DNA from 3 places in the Clostridium zhoujianii genome. Region 1 is predicted to be linked to each of the others. Evidence: a T-box and tRNA genes for the amino acid it is inferred to sense, from the RefSeq annotation. Region 1 holds a T-box; the other regions hold tRNA genes.

Region 1 (5,579 bases):
TATTTAGATAATAATAAGATAAAGGTATTAGATAGTACTGAGGACATAGAGAAAGAAGTTGAAAGCATGGGAGAAGTAGTATTTTATAAGTGGCTTAGTAATGAAGATAGTATACTTATAGTACAGAAAATAAAGGAGAAGAATGGATATTATTTTGAACCTATATCATTTAGTGCTAAAAAAGGTGAGGTACGAGAATTATCTGATTTTGATATGAAGGATGTAAGAATTAAGTTAGAAAATAAATGGGATAAAATAGATAGTGCAGTATTTTCCAATATAACTCATAGTCTTTATATAAAAGTAAAGAAAAGCAGTGGTAAGTCAGATTTGTATTATTCTAATATTATGAATCAGATAGAGAAGGTGAGAAGCAATAAGAATATTGGGGATATGGTAGTACCAGCAACTAGTAGTAAATTAGTTATGGAATTAGACTCTAAAATAACTATATTAGATAGTTCGGGCAATATATTGATTCCCAATACTAAAAAAGCAGCAATATTAGGCTCAGATATAAATGATAATGTATATTTTGGAGAAATAGTAGAAGGGAAGGTTAAAAGAATATTATATTGTGTTTTATCGGAGTCTGAGAGAAAATGGAATGAGTTAAAGCTCTCAGAACCAGTAGAGAAGGAGGATATTCAAGTAGATTATTCTGGTAAAGTATATGTAAATTACAAAAAAGATAATAAGGTGGTAGAGCTCATCTCAGATAAAAGAATTAATTATGAGGGGGAATTTGTCCAAGGTTACTCAAAAGGAATTGTATCTATGAATGGAAATAAACTAATTAAAACCCCTATAGATTAATTATGAATATATAAATAAAAAAAGTTGGTTAAGCCAGCTTTTTTTTCTATGGTATAATTAAAAGAAAGTTTACAAATTGTTCAAATGCTTATTACCATATTCATTATAAGTTATGTTAATATAATGGGAGTAATAAATAGGTCTTTAAGATATAAAAAATCTAAAATTTAAAAATAATAGGGCTCCAACTTAATATGAAGTTGGGGTTTATTATATCCTTAGGGGGAAGTATGCAAAAGCAATGGAGTAGAAGAAAGATTAAATTAAATGAAGTTCAAATATTAGCAATAGGATTTGTTATATTGATTTTTATTGGAGGATTTATACTAAGTTTACCTATATCATCTAGTAGTGGGGAAAGTACTAATTTCCTAGATTCATTATTTACAGCTACCTCTGCTACCTGCGTTACTGGATTAGTCACATTAGATACAGGTACTCATTGGAGTTTATTTGGGCAAGTTATTATAATGTTACTTATAGAAATAGGGGGCTTAGGATTTATGTCCTTTGCAACTTTTATAGCTATTTTATTTGGTAAAAAGATAACATTAAAAAATAGATTGATTATGCAAGAGGCAATGAATACATTTAGTATTCAAGGTCTTGTAAAAATGGTCAAGTATGTTATGGGATTTACATTTGCAATACAAATTGGTGGTGCATTACTGTTATCAACTCAATTAATTCCTGAGTTTGGATTTAAAAAAGGTTTGTTTTATAGTATATTCCATTCTGTATCTAGTTTTTGTAATGCAGGATTTGATCTATTTGGAAATTTTACAAGTTATACGGGTTATTATAATAATGCAGTGATATTACTAACTGTTAGTGCTTTAATTGCTATTGGAGGATTAGGATTTACCGTATTACTTGAAATATACAACTATAAGGGAAAAAAGAAATTATCTCTTCATTCGAAGGTTGTATTATTAATAACAGCAATATTAATAGTTGGAGGAGCAGTATTTATATTATTACTTGAATATAATAATCCGGAAACTTTAGCACCAATGAATCTTAAAGATAAGGTAGTAAATTCAATAGTAGCATCAACAAGTCCTAGAACAGCTGGGGTAAATAGTATTTCAACAGATGGAATGACTATGGCTGGTAAGTTTGTAACCATTCTACTTATGTTTATTGGTGGATCACCAGGATCAACAGCAGGGGGACTTAAGACAACAACTCTTGGAATAATAATATTTACTGTTATTTCAGTTATTAAGGGAAGAGAAGACACAGAGATTTTTGGAAGAAGATTTTCTAAGGAACTTGTATATAAAGCTTTTTCAGTATTATTTATAGGAATGTCATTAGTTATGTTTGTAACTATGGTCCTTTCAATAACAGAGCCAGATGAATCATTTATCTCTCTTTTATATGAATCTACATCTGCATTTGGAACAGTTGGATTGACTACAGGTGTAACTCAAAGATTAAGTGTAGTAGGTAAAATAATAGTTATTATAACAATGTACTTAGGCAGAGTAGGACCACTTACCGTAGTCCTTGCACTAGCTAATAGAAGAAAAAAATCTTGTTATAAATATCCTGAAGGTAAGGTACTAATTGGGTAGGAGGAAAATATATGAAAAAGAAACAGTTTGTAGTAATAGGTCTAGGTAGGTTTGGGACGTCAGTTGCAAAAACATTATATTCCCTAGGAAATGATGTTTTAGCTATAGATAAAGATGAGGATTTAGTTCAAGAAATAGCAGATAGTGTAACTCATGCAGTTCAGATGGATGCTACAGATGAAAATGCTTTAAGAACATTGGGATTAAGAAACTTTGATGTAGGAGTAGTTACTATTGGAGCTAATATTCAATCAAGTATAATGGCAACTTTATTAATAAAGGAGTTTGGGGTTAAGTACATAGTAGCAAAGGGGAATAGTGAGATACATGCAAAGGTACTTACTAAAATAGGTGCAGATAGGGTAGTGTTACCTGAAAAGGATATGGGAGTTAGGGTAGCACATAATTTAGTATCGGCAAGCATTCTTGACTATATAGAGTTATCACCAGAATATAGCATAATGGAGATAAAGGTTTTAGAAGAGTGGGCTAATAAACCATTAAGAGATATAAAATTAAGAAGTAAATATGGAATTAACATAATGGCTATTAAGAAGGAAAATGAAATAAATCTAACTCCTTCGGCAGATGATTTAATCAGTCCTAATGATATAATTGTTGCAATAGGAGCTAGTGAGGAGTTAGGTAAATTAGAAGGATTAATAGTTGAGGTTAAATAGATAGAAGTATGCTCATAGTTCATTTATAAAAAAACAATTAGGCACATTGACAAAAAAAGAATAATAATATATTATGAAAGAAATTAATATTTTAATGGCAGTGAGAAAGAGGAGTAAAGACCCCAAGTATTTTAGAGAGAGGGAATAGGTGTAAGCCCTTATATGTAAGGTTTTGAAGGTAGCTTTTGAGCTTCTTTAGCGAAGTAGTAGTAGCTAAAGACGGTTATCTAAACCGTTATTTAATTAAGAGCCCATAGGCGTTATATGCTAAGGTGGGAATAAAGGTGGTACCGCGAGTCTTCGTCCTTTTTGGACTGAAGGCTCTTTTTTATTGTATAAAATTAATGATCAACATAGAGGAGGAAATAGAATGTTAGAAAACAAAGAACTATCAACTACCTATAATCCTAAAGAATTTGAGGATAGAATTTATCATACATGGGAAGAGAATAAGTATTTTACTCCAGTTGTAGATAAGAGTAAAAAGCCCTATTCAATAGTTATGCCACCACCAAATATAACTGGTAAGCTTCATTTAGGTCATGCACTTGATAATACACTTCAAGATATGCTTATTAGATTTAAGAGAATGCAAGGTTTCTGTACACTATGGTTACCAGGAGAAGACCACGCTTCAATTGCAACAGAGGTTAAGGTCGCAAATGAATTAGCTCAAAAGGGTCTAGATAAAAAAGAAATGGGAAGAGAAGCTTTCTTAGATGAAGTTTGGAAGTGGACTGACGAGTATAGAGAAAAAATAAGAGTTCAATTAAAGAAAATGGGTGTTTCAGCTGATTTTACTAGAGAAGCATTTACAATGGATGACAACTTAGATAAGGCAGTAAAGCATGTGTTTGTTAAGCTTTATAATGAAGGGTTAATATATAGAGGTAATAGAATTACTAACTGGTGTCCTAAGTGTCAAACGGCATTATCAGATGCGGAGATAGAATATGAAGAACAAGATGGATTCTTCTGGCATATAAACTATCCATTAGCTGATGGATCAGGAGCTTTAGAAATTGCAACAACTAGACCAGAGACATTACTTGGAGATACTGCAGTTGCTGTTAATCCAAATGATGAAAGATTTAAGCATTTAATAGGAAAGAATTTAATATTACCATTATGTGATAGAGAGATTCCAATAATAGCAGATGATTATGTTGACATAGAATTTGGAACTGGTGCAGTTAAAATAACACCTGCTCATGATCCGAATGATTACCAAGTTGGTATGAGACATGGATTAAAGCAAATCAGAGTAATGGATGATAAGGGTATAATAAATGAACTAGGCGGTAAGTACCAAGGTTTAGATAGATATGAAGCTAGAAAAGCTATGGTTAAGGATTTAGAGGAACAAGGATTACTTGTTAAAGTTAAACCTCATACCCACAACGTAGGTACACATGATAGATGTAACACTACTGTAGAACCTATAATTTCAAATCAATGGTATGTTAAAATGGAATCATTAGCAAAACCAGCTATAGAAGTTGTTAAGAATAAGAAGACTAAGTTTGTTCCAGAAAGATTTGAAAAGACATATTTCAACTGGATGGAAAATATTCAAGATTGGTGTATTTCGAGACAATTATGGTGGGGACATAGAATCCCAGTTTGGTACTGTAATGAATGTAATGAAATAATAGTTGCAGAAGAAACACCATGTAATTGTCCTAAGTGTTCTTCAGAGAATTTACAACAAGAAAATGATGTTCTTGATACTTGGTTCTCATCTGCATTATGGCCTTTCTCAACTTTAGGGTGGCCAAATAAAACAGATGATTTAGAATACTTCTATCCAACAAGTACTTTAGTTACTGGATATGACATCATATTCTTCTGGGTAGCTAGAATGATATTCTCAGGACTTCATAATATGGATGAAACTCCTTTTGATACAGTATTAATTCATGGTATTATAAGAGATTCAGAAGGTAAGAAAATGAGTAAATCTCTAGGAAATGGTGTAGATCCATTAGAGGTAATAGATACCTATGGAGCTGATGCTTTAAGATTTATGCTTGTAACTGGTAATGCTCCAGGAAATGATATAAGGTATTTCCCAGAAAGAGTTGAATCGGCAAGAAACTTTGCTAATAAGATTTGGAACGCATCAAGATTTGTTATGATGAACCTTGATAAGGAAGTAATGAATAAGTATGTTGATTGTACAGAATACTCGTTAGCAGATAAGTGGATTCTTTCAAAGATGAATACTCTAGTTAAAGAAGTTACAGAAAACATGGATAAGTTTGAGTTAGGTATTGCTCTTCAAAAGGTTTATGATTTCATGTGGACAGAATTCTGCGATTGGTATATAGAATTAGTTAAGCCAGTATTCTATGGTGAAGATGAGAAGGCAAAGGGAATTGTTTATAATGTTTTAAATACTGTATTAGTTACTGGATTAAAATTATTACATCCTGTAATGCCATTTATAACAGAAGAAATCTTCACTCATTTAACTGATGAAGAAACAATTACAACGTCAGCA
Region 2 (5,579 bases), on a different contig from region 1:
TATCACTCTCACTAATAATCTTAGTGTTTGGTGCTATCTCCTCTACTCTGTTTTCTTTGCACTTAATATTTACATCAACAATAGATTTATCACTATTTTCCTTCCAAATCTTATCTGCAATATTTTCTATGGAATCTAATAGCTTAATACTTGTTTTTACCTTTTCATATTTTATATTGGATTTTATATCAATAGCTAAAATGTTCTCTTCCTCTATATTACTTTTCTCTATATATAACTCTCCTAATTTTCTTAAAACCTTTTTTCCCTCATCTTCTGTTGCTATTACTCCATAATCTTTATCCTTTATGCTCATTTTTATTAATGTTGCTTCCCCATTTAATGTACCTAATATATTATTTCTAATTTCATCTTTCTTACTTACAGCAACTTCATTTCCAACTTTTTTATATTTAAAGTCATTAGCTGTTAGATTAACTTCAGATAATCTATTATTAATATTAGAAACTTCATTCGAACAGACTTCTTTGGCTTCAGACTTATTATCATAATAACCTACAACTCTCTCCTTAAAGTATATTTCATATATACTTTCCTCTTCTCCGAAAATATATTCCACTGATATTAGTGAAATACAAATACTTAATAATGATATTAAAACAATTCTTTTTTTTCTACTAATCATACATCATCCCTTCTTTTAGAAACACATAAATTACTTTTCCCACTAATTAAATTTTTATACATTTTATATATTTTTTCATAAGTTGTTATACCTTTTGGTGTTTGCTATAATTAACTTGAACATAATATTTACTATAATTTGAATAGATAACATTCTTTATTTATAGAAAAGGGGGGAAAGTTAGCTAATGAGCACTTTCATGCTTAAAAATAATAATTTCAACTTCACTCCTGTCAGCAATGTTTTTATCGAAAAATACATGCCTCAGGCAAGGGGAGAATTTGTAAAAGTCTATTTACTTATGTTAAAATACAATATTTCTAGTGAACCAGGTGTAAATGGTTCTATACTAGCTTCTTCCTTAAATTTATTAGAATCCGATGTTATGAATGCGCTAAACTATTGGAATGAGCAAGGAGTTATTAAATTAACCCCTATCGACAAGATGAATAACTTCAGTATTGAATTCATGTCTTTAGAAGATGATCCAACTGATAATCCTAAAGATGTAAATCTACTAGATGCACTTAATAATTCTGAAACTACAGATATGCTTAGAGATATTGAAAAGATTCTTGCTAGAACCCTTTCCACTAAAGAAATGGAAATATACCTTGGATGGCAAAATGACTTTTCTTTTTCTTCTGAGCTTATATTAATTTTAATCGAATACTGTGCATCAAAGGGTAAAACTGATTATAGATATATAGAAAAAGTAGCTTTAGCTTGGAATGATATGGGTATTAAAACTATTGAAGAAGTTCAAGTCTATATCAAGAAAACAGAAGATAAATGGATTAAAATTAGAAAAATACTAACTTACCTAGGATTAAAGAATACAGAGATAATGAAACCTCAAGAAGATTTGCTTGATAAATGGATTTCCACATATAACTTTGATTTAGAATTAATTCAAAAAGCATGTGATATCTGTTTCCAACGTCTTAATCGTGCAGATTTTAAATACATAGACGGAATATTATCAAAGTGGTTTAAGGATAATATTAAAACTCTAGAAGATGTTGCTATTAAAGATAGACAGCATAAAAATACTTATAATAAAGGAAACTCTCCAAAGAATACTAGTTCTAACCTTGGTGGATTTAATAACTTCGAGCCAAGATCCTACGACTATGATTCTTTAGAAAAGAAATTGTTAGGATGGGATACTGATGATTAATGGTTATCAATCTAAACTTATGGATATATATACAAAAATAAGAGATGAAGAAGCTAAATTACTTAAAGATAGGAAAGCTGAAATAAAAAATCTATTTCCTGAAATTCTAGAAATAGATAATAAAATTCAAAAGCTATCTCTAAGACTATCTTTATCTATATTACAATCAAAGGATAGTGAAAAAACTTTATCTGAATACAGAAATCAAATCACAGATTTAAGAGTGAAGAAATGTGAAATGCTTGTATCTAAAGGCTACGATCCTGAATACCTAAATCTTCATTATAGATGTAAGAAGTGCCAGGATACAGGATTTATAGCAACAAAAAGATGTTCTTGCTACAAACAAAAATTAATTAAACTCTATTATAAGAATTCTTTATTAGAGGATACACTAAGAGTTAAAAACTTTAATAGTTTTGATATAAGCTTATTTCCACAACGTAAGATAGGTGATGAGAAATATTCATCACGAAAAAATATGGAGAATACTTTAGAATATATTCGTGGAGAGTATATTCCTAACTTTAACACTTCAAATACTAACTTACTATTCTATGGTAATCCTGGAAGTGGAAAAACTTATTTATCCTATTGTATAGCTAAAGAGCTTTTAGATTTAGGATATTTGGTAGTATATAAAACTTCAGATGAGCTTATTAGTGACTTAAGAGATATTAGATTTAACAATAACTCTAATCTAGAAGAACTACTATTAGATTGTGATTTATTAATAATCGATGATTTAGGTGCAGAGCAAAAGAATGAATTCTCCGTTACAGAGTTATTTAATTTATTAAATAAAAAGTTATTAAGAAATAAAAAAATGTTAGTTTCAACCAATCTTTCTTTACCAAGCATAACTCAAGTATATAGTGAGAGAATCTGTTCACGACTAATAGGGGATTTTAAATTATGTAAGTTCTATTCAGAGGATATAAGAATCACACTTAACTTAAAAAATAATAGATAAAATAAATGTGGAGAAGATTTTTATTTGTAATAATCTTCTCCACATTTTTATCTTGTTAAAATATTAAAAACAAAAAAGCATCAAATAATTGATGCTTTTTTAAGTGGCGACTCAGAAGGGACTCGAACCCTCGACTTCCAGCGTGACAGGCTGGCACTCTAACCAACTGAGCTACTAAGCCATACTTTGGTGGGCACAACAGGGCTCGAACCTGTGACCCTCTGCTTGTAAGGCAGATGCTCTCCCAGCTGAGCTATGCGCCCAAAGTAAAAAATGGTGACTCCTAGGGGAATCGAACCCCTGTTACCACCGTGAAAGGGTGGTGTCTTAACCGCTTGACCAAGGAGCCATATATAGTTGTTTGAAAATTTAAATGGAGCTGGCAATAGGAATCGAACCTACAACCTGCTGATTACAAGTCAGCTGCTCTACCGTTGAGCCATGCCAGCAATTTAAATGGCGACTCAGAAGGGACTCGAACCCTCGACTTCCAGCGTGACAGGCTGGCACTCTAACCAACTGAGCTACTGAGCCATAAAATTTACTTTGGTGGGCACAACAGGGCTCGAACCTGTGACCCTCTGCTTGTAAGGCAGATGCTCTCCCAGCTGAGCTATGCGCCCAAAGTAATAATGGTGACTCCTAGGGGAATCGAACCCCTGTTACCACCGTGAAAGGGTGGTGTCTTAACCGCTTGACCAAGGAGCCATATAGGTTGTTTGAAAATTTAAATGGAGCTGGCAATAGGAATCGAACCTACAACCTGCTGATTACAAGTCAGCTGCTCTACCGTTGAGCCATGCCAGCAATTTAAATGGCGACTCAGAAGGGACTCGAACCCTCGACTTCCAGCGTGACAGGCTGGCACTCTAACCAACTGAGCTACTGAGCCATAAAATTTACTTTGGTGGGCACAACAGGGCTCGAACCTGTGACCCTCTGCTTGTAAGGCAGATGCTCTCCCAGCTGAGCTATGCGCCCAAAGTAATAATGGTGACTCCTAGGGGAATCGAACCCCTGTTACCACCGTGAAAGGGTGGTGTCTTAACCGCTTGACCAAGGAGCCAAATTGTCATTGTGTCTCTACCGATATTGCTCGGCGCTGACCACATAGACTATAATACAGAATTTAATTATTTGTGTCAACACATTTTTATAATTTTTTTTATATTTTTTAAAAACCTTATTATTTTAACTATATTTCCAACTTAAATTAATATTGAATATCTTCATTTTTCTCAATTTCTTTAAGGTTTTTTATGGCCTTATCATACATTAATAATGTCATTTCTTTTCTATTAATTTCTTCTTTTATTTTATTAATTTCATCTAATGCAGATTTCAAAAAATCTCCAGTCTGGATATTATTTATAGAAATACTATATCCTTCTCTCTTAAAATTTTGTCCTGAAGCTATTACTTTTACAGGTAATTTTTTATTAATCACACATATTATTTCTTTTTCCCATATTCCTCTCTTATTAACCTTATATTTATCCCTAAGTAAATTTAGGTCCTCTAACTCCTCCTTTAACTCTTCTTCAAAAGAATCTTTTAATGCCTTGTAAAAAAATATCGATATTCCCCTATTCAATTTAATTCTTAAAAACTCCATATTATTAATAAGAAAGTCGTCAATTTCTCCCTCACTAATCAACTCCACTTCACTATACTTATATGTATATAAACCTGTTCCTGTAGGATAATTTACTATAACTTCATCATAATTCATTCTCCTAACTTTAAATTCCTTGCCATTATCATTATGTTCCCCAATAACTTTAACTTTCATAGCTAATCACCTCAATAGTATTATTCCTATCTTTAATAGGTAATATTACTGTGGTAGAATTATTTATAACATATATTAAGGAGATAAATTTATTATGATTCATCACGATATCATTATTGTCGGCGGCGGTGCTTCTGGCATGATGGCTGCAATAGTAGCAAAAGATCTTGGAAAAGATGTAGCAATAATTGAAGGAACTGATAGGATAGGAAAAAAAATCTTAACAACAGGTAATGGTAGATGTAATATATCTAATTCTACAATTGCATACCCATATCCTACCTACCACAGTAGAAATGATGGTTTTTATACAGACTGTTTAAATAATTTTTCTATAGAAGATACAAAAAATTTCTTCTTGTCTTTAGGACTTCCATTAACAGAACTGGAAAAAGGTAAACTTTATCCACAATCCTTGCAAGCCTCTTCTGTTGTGGATATCTTTAGATTATCTTTAGAGGAAAGAGAAATTCCTGTGTATACAGATTGTAAAATAAAATCTATCCACAAGGATAAAGTTTTTAAGTTATCCACAAATAACGAAGAGCTATCTTTATTCACATGTGGAAAATTAATTTTAGCCTGTGGAGGAAAATCAGCTGTTAAAACTGGTTCTGATGGAACCGGCTATAAATTAGCAAAGGAATTTGGTCATTCAATAATAGAACCTCTTCCTGGTATAGTTCAATTAAAATTAGATTATCCACATTTAAAGGCTCTAGCAGGAATTAAATTCGATGCTAAAGTATCGGTAATTGTAAATGATTCAATAATTAGAGAAGATACAGGCGAAGTATTATTCACTGATTATGGGATATCTGGTCCACCTATACTTCAATTATCCGCAATAGCTTCCAGATCTATTGCCAAAAAGCAAAAAGTTGAGTTAATGATAGATATGTTGCCTAAAATGTCTATTGATGATGTTGATAATTTTGTCCAAGGACACTTAGCTATTTTCTCTCATAGAAGTATTTCAAATGCACTT
Region 3 (5,579 bases), 760 kb from region 1:
GAGCCATTTCTTTAAAAAAGGCTAGGAACTCAGAATCACAACCTAAAGTAGATAATAGCAATAAAGAAGTAAGTGTAAACCTTGACGATAAAAATGTGACAAATGAAATGCCTAATGCTGAGCGTGTTGATAATAGTAAATCAAAGGATAATACAAGTGGCAATGCTAATAGCAACAATAATCAGGCGAAAGCAGTAGCAACAACTAATGAAGTTAAGTTTAGCAAGCCAGTTGAAGGAGTTTTACTTAGAGGGTATACATATCCTAAACCTGTGAAGATTGATGACACAACCCAGAAAACAATAAAAGGTATTGATGTTAACGTAAAAATAGGATCTGAGGTAAAAGCTGCAGCAGAAGGTGTGGTTGAGAGTGCTGAGAATAATGGTGTTGAAGAGGGTGTAACAGTAGTTGTTAAGCATGCAAATGGATTAAAAACTAAGTATTGTAATCTAGATTCAAAACTATCAGTTAAGAAAGGTGATAAAGTTACTGTGGATACAGTAATTGGTAAGGTTGGAGAAACATCAAAGATCTATGATAAAGAAGTTTTTGGAGAACATTTAAATTTACAAGTTATTAATTCTAATAACGAACAGGTAGATCCATTAAAGTATTTTTCATACAAGAGTAAGTAGAAAATACTAAAAATTAATATTAATCAGTCATTTTAAAAGATAAAATGGCTGATTAATAAGTAATTTAATGACGAGAGCTTGCATAATTATAAATATAGTGAATTAAGGAGGTAGCATTTTGAAGGACTACATTGAAGAAAGGGTACTAGAAGTAGCACAATATATTATTGATTCAAAAGCTACGATTAGGAAAACTGCAAAGGTTTTTGGAGTGAGTAAAAGTACCATTCATAAGGATATGACAGAAAGATTACCTAAAATAAATCCCACAATTGCAGAAAAAACTCATAGCATTTTAGAACTTAATAAGGCGGAAAGACATATTAGAGGTGGAAAAGCCACAAAATTAAAGTATAAAGCTATTGAATGATAATAATATTGCATATATAATAAACAATAGGTAGAAAATTGAAAAAAATTGTATAAATAATGCAATGAATTAAAGATGTGGGAGTGAGTGGAATGTGGTTTTGGAGAACTGGGGCAGAATTAGGAATAGATTTAGGAACAGCAACTGTTTTAGTTTATGAAAAAGGAAAAGGAGTTATATTAAAGGAGCCGTCGGTTGTTGCAATTAACAAAAACAACAATAAAGTTTTAGCGGTTGGTGAAGAAGCTAGGAAAATGATTGGAAGAACTCCTGGAAATATAGTTGCAGTTCGTCCTTTAAGGGATGGTGTTATTTCAGATTATGATGTAACAGAAAAAATGTTAAAGGAATTTATAAAAAAGGCAGTAGGGAAAAAAAATATGGTTGCTCCAAAAGTTATGGTATGCATTCCATCTCAAGCTAGTGAAGTTGAAAAAAGAGCTGTTATTGATGCAGCGAAAAATTCAGGAGCTAAGAGAGTGCATTTAATAGAGGAACCCCTTGCGGCAGCTATAGGTGCCGGATTAGATATAACAAAACCAGATGGTGTTATGGTTGTTGATATCGGAGGTGGTACATGCGATATTGCTGTTATATCATTAGGTGGTGTTGTGGTTAGGTCTTCTATTAAGGTTGCGGGAGATAAATTTGATGAGGCTATTATTAAATATGTAAGATCAAAGCATAAAATAATGATTGGTGAAAAGACAGCAGAGGATTTAAAGATAAGTGTTGGCTCAGCTTTTAAGGGAGCAAGAAGTTTAGACACAACTATGAAGGGAAGGAATTTAGTTACGGGTTTACCTGATGAAATTCCAATATCAACAGAGGATATTAGGGAAGCTATACTTGAACCTGTACTATCAATAGTTGAGAGTGTTAAGGCTGTACTAGAAAAAACGCCACCAGAGCTAGCGGCGGATATTATTGAAAAAGGTATCTTCATGACTGGTGGAGGTGCTCTTTTATATGGATTAGACAAGCTTATAGAATTTGAAACTGGAGTGAATGTAACTGTTGCAGAAGATTCTGTGGAATGTGTTGCAGAGGGAACAGGAAAGGTTCTAGCTTTCTTTGATAAGATTGATTCTAGCTTGAATTCACAAGATGTTATTTTAGTTGAATAGTATTTAATAAGAATAAAAGATTGAGGGGAAACTCTCAATCTTTTATTCTTATAATATTAAATTTTTTCCATTACTTAGATGATGTGCGTAAATAATACCTGTAGAAATTATTTTAGCCATCTCTAAAACTAGGGATAATCTTATAGAACGTGATGAAAAGAAGTCTGCATTATCACTAGAGTCTATTATGCCAATAATAGATGCGTTTCCCACATCGGGAAGAGATTTCCCAACACCTTTACCAGGGTGTATAGCATAATCTCTAGTGTGTATTTCACCAATAGATTTAATTTCTCCTAGACAAGCATCTACGCCTATAATACAAGCGTTAGGGTGTGTTTTCTTAATTTCATCTAAACGTTTATCTATGTTAAGGGCATGAATTGGTGCAGCAATAGTACCATATATAGGAAGAGGAAAAAAATTATCTTCTAATATTGTACCAACTAAGGGACCAAGACAGTCTCCTATACACTTATCTGTTCCTATACAGACAATAATTGTATCTTTATTTATAAAATCTTTTAGGCTTTCAGCAATTTCAAAGTAAGCAAGTGCTGATTTATAATGTATTTTTCTTTTAGTCAAATCTTACACCCCCTCACTAAATATATGAGGTTTAAGAGAGAAATATTATTTAAGTATAAAAAAAGAATTTTTGGCAATAAATCAAAAGGAAGGGAGTTTGATTTATTTGAAAAAATTATTAATTGTAGGAATTATGTTGATAGCGTTAATAGGAACGATATATACATTATTTATTTGGGAGCCAAAAGGAAGTCGGAATGAAGTTATTCAAAATACTATAAATGAGGTTCAGAGTAGGAGAAATAGTGATAATTCTGATATTGATGATTTATCAAGGAATAATGAAGTAGATGATGTTCCTACAATAAACAAATCTATATTTAAAATAGAAAAGAGCCTAATTGAAAAAAATATAAATAAAGATGATATGGTAATAGTAAATAATATTATTAAAAAGATGTCTACAGTTGATATAGGCAAGATAGAGGAAGTAATTCAGTATGAAGATGAAGAAGAAGGTGTAAGAGAAGCTTTTAAGGTGTTAAAAAAGAGGCTAACAACAGAGGATTATCAGGTTTTAGAGAATATATTAGGTCAATTTATTGATTTTTCTATTATTGGACAGGAGGCATAGAAAAAAGTGAATAGTACATTAAATAGAAGTAATTCTAACTAAATGAAAGAATATATAAAATAATCTCTTTAAATGGTGTATTTTGGAGGTTGAAATATAAAGCCGTTGAATATATACTAACTATTGTTGGTTCGAGTGTTTCGAAATGCTTGAACAAAAGTGAAAGAGTTAATATGGAGGAATTCCCGAGTGGCCAAAGGGGGCAGACTGTAAATCTGTTGCAAGTTGCTTCGAAGGTTCGAATCCTTCTTCCTCCACCATTTAATGGGCGCATAGCTCAGCTGGGAGAGCATCTGCCTTACAAGCAGAGGGTCACAGGTTCGAGCCCTGTTGTGCCCACCATTAAACTTTCACATAATATGCTGGCATGGCTCAACGGTAGAGCAGCTGACTTGTAATCAGCAGGTTGTAGGTTCGATTCCTATTGCCAGCTCCAATAAAATATGGAAGAATTCCCGAGTGGCCAAAGGGGGCAGACTGTAAATCTGTTGCAAGTTGCTTCGAAGGTTCGAATCCTTCTTCTTCCACCAGTTTAAATGGGCGCATAGCTCAGCTGGGAGAGCATCTGCCTTACAAGCAGAGGGTCACAGGTTCGAGCCCTGTTGTGCCCACCATTTAAACCTTTAATTAGCACATGCTGGCATGGCTCAACGGTAGAGCAGCTGACTTGTAATCAGCAGGTTGTAGGTTCGATTCCTATTGCCAGCTCCAATAAAATATGGAGGAATTCCCGAGTGGCCAAAGGGGGCAGACTGTAAATCTGTTGCAAGTTGCTTCGAAGGTTCGAATCCTTCTTCCTCCACCATTTAAAAGCAAGAATTATCTTGCTTTTTTTATTTCCACTAATAGTTGTAGATAATCAAAAAAATGTTGATAGTTTTTTGAAGACTGTGGATAAACTTAATAAATCTTAGTAAATTATACTATTGAGTTTGAAGAACTAATATGTTAGAATAATACCATAAAATTAATATGAAAACTCTTATCAAGAGAGGTGGAGGGAAAGGGCCCTATGAAACCCGGCAACCTGTGAGAATCGCAAGGTGCCAATTCCTGTGGATATAAATATCTACGAGATGAGAGAGATTGCTTAGTAAGTCTCTTCTTGTTGAAGAGTTTTTTTATTGTAAAAAAACCCGTTTGAAAGGAGAAAAGGAAAATGAAAAGATTATTTACATCAGAATCAGTTACAGAAGGGCATCCAGATAAAATATGTGACCAAATTTCAGATGCAGTTTTAGATGCTATTTTAGCACAGGATCCTAGTGCAAGAGTTGCTTGCGAAACATGTACTACAACAGGAATGGTTATGGTTATGGGTGAAATAACTACAAATTGTTATGTTGATATTCCTAAGGTAGTTAGAGAAACTGTTAGAGAAATAGGTTATGATAGAGCTAAATATGGTTTTGACTGTGACACATGCTCAGTTATGACAACAATAGATGAACAATCAGCTGATATAGCTATGGGAGTTGATGAGGCTCTTGAATCAAGAAAAGGTGATAAAGACGATGTTGAAGCAGTAGGTGCTGGAGATCAAGGTATGATGTTTGGTTTCGCTACCAATGAAACAGAAGAATTTATGCCACTACCAATAGCTATGGCTCATAGACTTTCTAGAAGATTAACAGAGGTTAGGAAGAATGGTACTTTAGATTACCTAAGGCCAGATGGTAAGACTCAAGTAACTGTAGAATATGAGGATAACAAGCCAAAGAGGATTGATGCTATAGTAATTTCAACTCAACATGGAGAAGAAGTAACTTTAGAACAAATAGAAAAGGATCTTATGGAATTTGTTATAAGAGCTGTAGTTCCAGCAGAATTACTTGACGAAAATACTAAATATTATATAAACCCAACAGGTAGATTTGTAGTAGGTGGTCCGCAAGGAGATTCAGGTTTAACAGGAAGAAAGATAATTGTTGATACTTACGGTGGAATGGGTAGACACGGTGGTGGAGCATTCTCAGGAAAAGATCCAACAAAAGTTGATAGATCAGCAGCTTATGCTGCTAGGTGGGTGGCTAAAAACCTAGTAGCAGCCGGAGTTGCAGATAAGTTAGAAATTCAATTAGCTTATGCAATTGGTGTTGCTAAGCCAGTATCAATTCAAATAGATACTTTTGGCACAGGTAAAGTGGATGAAGAAGTTTTAGTTGATATAGTAGAGAAGGTATTTGATTTAAGACCAGGTGCTATTATAAGAGATTTAGAGTTAAGGAGACCAATATATAAGCAAACTGCAGCTTATGGTCACTTTGGAAGAACAGATGTAA

Evidence for each region. A T-box is a leader RNA that pairs with one kind of tRNA and senses whether it is charged. The one in region 1 lies ahead of ACSYT2_RS09460 (valine--tRNA ligase), so its partner is inferred to be a tRNA-Val.
Region 2: it has a tRNA-Val gene. The T-box ahead of ACSYT2_RS09460 (valine--tRNA ligase) is inferred to sense a tRNA for this amino acid. The anticodon was not compared.
Region 3: it has a tRNA-Val gene. The T-box ahead of ACSYT2_RS09460 (valine--tRNA ligase) is inferred to sense a tRNA for this amino acid. The anticodon was not compared.

Annotation. Positions count from the first base shown of each region.
Region 1 covers NZ_JBPUTF010000001.1:2,008,601-2,014,179, reverse strand. Annotated here, with positions in the region: gene ACSYT2_RS09475 (hypothetical protein) at 1-816, shown strand, start outside; gene ACSYT2_RS09470 (TrkH family potassium uptake protein) at 1,047-2,396, shown strand; gene ACSYT2_RS09465 (potassium channel family protein) at 2,408-3,076, shown strand; T-box leader at 3,168-3,387, shown strand; gene ACSYT2_RS09460 (valine--tRNA ligase) at 3,447-5,579, shown strand, end outside.
Region 2 covers NZ_JBPUTF010000006.1:79,835-85,413, forward strand. Annotated here, with positions in the region: gene ACSYT2_RS18015 (peptidoglycan DD-metalloendopeptidase family protein) at 1-646, opposite strand, end outside; gene ACSYT2_RS18020 (DnaD domain protein) at 834-1,826, shown strand; gene ACSYT2_RS18025 (ATP-binding protein) at 1,819-2,799, shown strand; tRNA gene ACSYT2_RS18030 (tRNA-Asp) at 2,904-2,980, opposite strand; tRNA gene ACSYT2_RS18035 (tRNA-Val) at 2,987-3,062, opposite strand; tRNA gene ACSYT2_RS18040 (tRNA-Glu) at 3,074-3,148, opposite strand; tRNA gene ACSYT2_RS18045 (tRNA-Thr) at 3,174-3,248, opposite strand; tRNA gene ACSYT2_RS18050 (tRNA-Asp) at 3,257-3,333, opposite strand; tRNA gene ACSYT2_RS18055 (tRNA-Val) at 3,347-3,422, opposite strand; tRNA gene ACSYT2_RS18060 (tRNA-Glu) at 3,433-3,507, opposite strand; tRNA gene ACSYT2_RS18065 (tRNA-Thr) at 3,532-3,606, opposite strand; tRNA gene ACSYT2_RS18070 (tRNA-Asp) at 3,615-3,691, opposite strand; tRNA gene ACSYT2_RS18075 (tRNA-Val) at 3,705-3,780, opposite strand; tRNA gene ACSYT2_RS18080 (tRNA-Glu) at 3,791-3,865, opposite strand; gene ACSYT2_RS18085 (hypothetical protein) at 4,013-4,591, opposite strand; gene ACSYT2_RS18090 (BaiN/RdsA family NAD(P)/FAD-dependent oxidoreductase) at 4,686-5,579, shown strand, end outside.
Region 3 covers NZ_JBPUTF010000001.1:2,763,976-2,769,554, reverse strand. Annotated here, with positions in the region: gene ACSYT2_RS13150 (peptidoglycan DD-metalloendopeptidase family protein) at 1-638, shown strand, start outside; gene spoIIID (sporulation transcriptional regulator SpoIIID) at 757-1,008, shown strand; gene mreB (rod shape-determining protein MreB) at 1,101-2,135, shown strand; gene yyaC (spore protease YyaC) at 2,184-2,723, opposite strand; gene ACSYT2_RS13130 (hypothetical protein) at 2,830-3,297, shown strand; tRNA gene ACSYT2_RS13125 (tRNA-Tyr) at 3,473-3,557, shown strand; tRNA gene ACSYT2_RS13120 (tRNA-Val) at 3,564-3,639, shown strand; tRNA gene ACSYT2_RS13115 (tRNA-Thr) at 3,659-3,733, shown strand; tRNA gene ACSYT2_RS13110 (tRNA-Tyr) at 3,743-3,827, shown strand; tRNA gene ACSYT2_RS13105 (tRNA-Val) at 3,836-3,911, shown strand; tRNA gene ACSYT2_RS13100 (tRNA-Thr) at 3,934-4,008, shown strand; tRNA gene ACSYT2_RS13095 (tRNA-Tyr) at 4,018-4,102, shown strand; SAM riboswitch class I at 4,277-4,380, shown strand; gene metK (methionine adenosyltransferase) at 4,457-5,579, shown strand, end outside.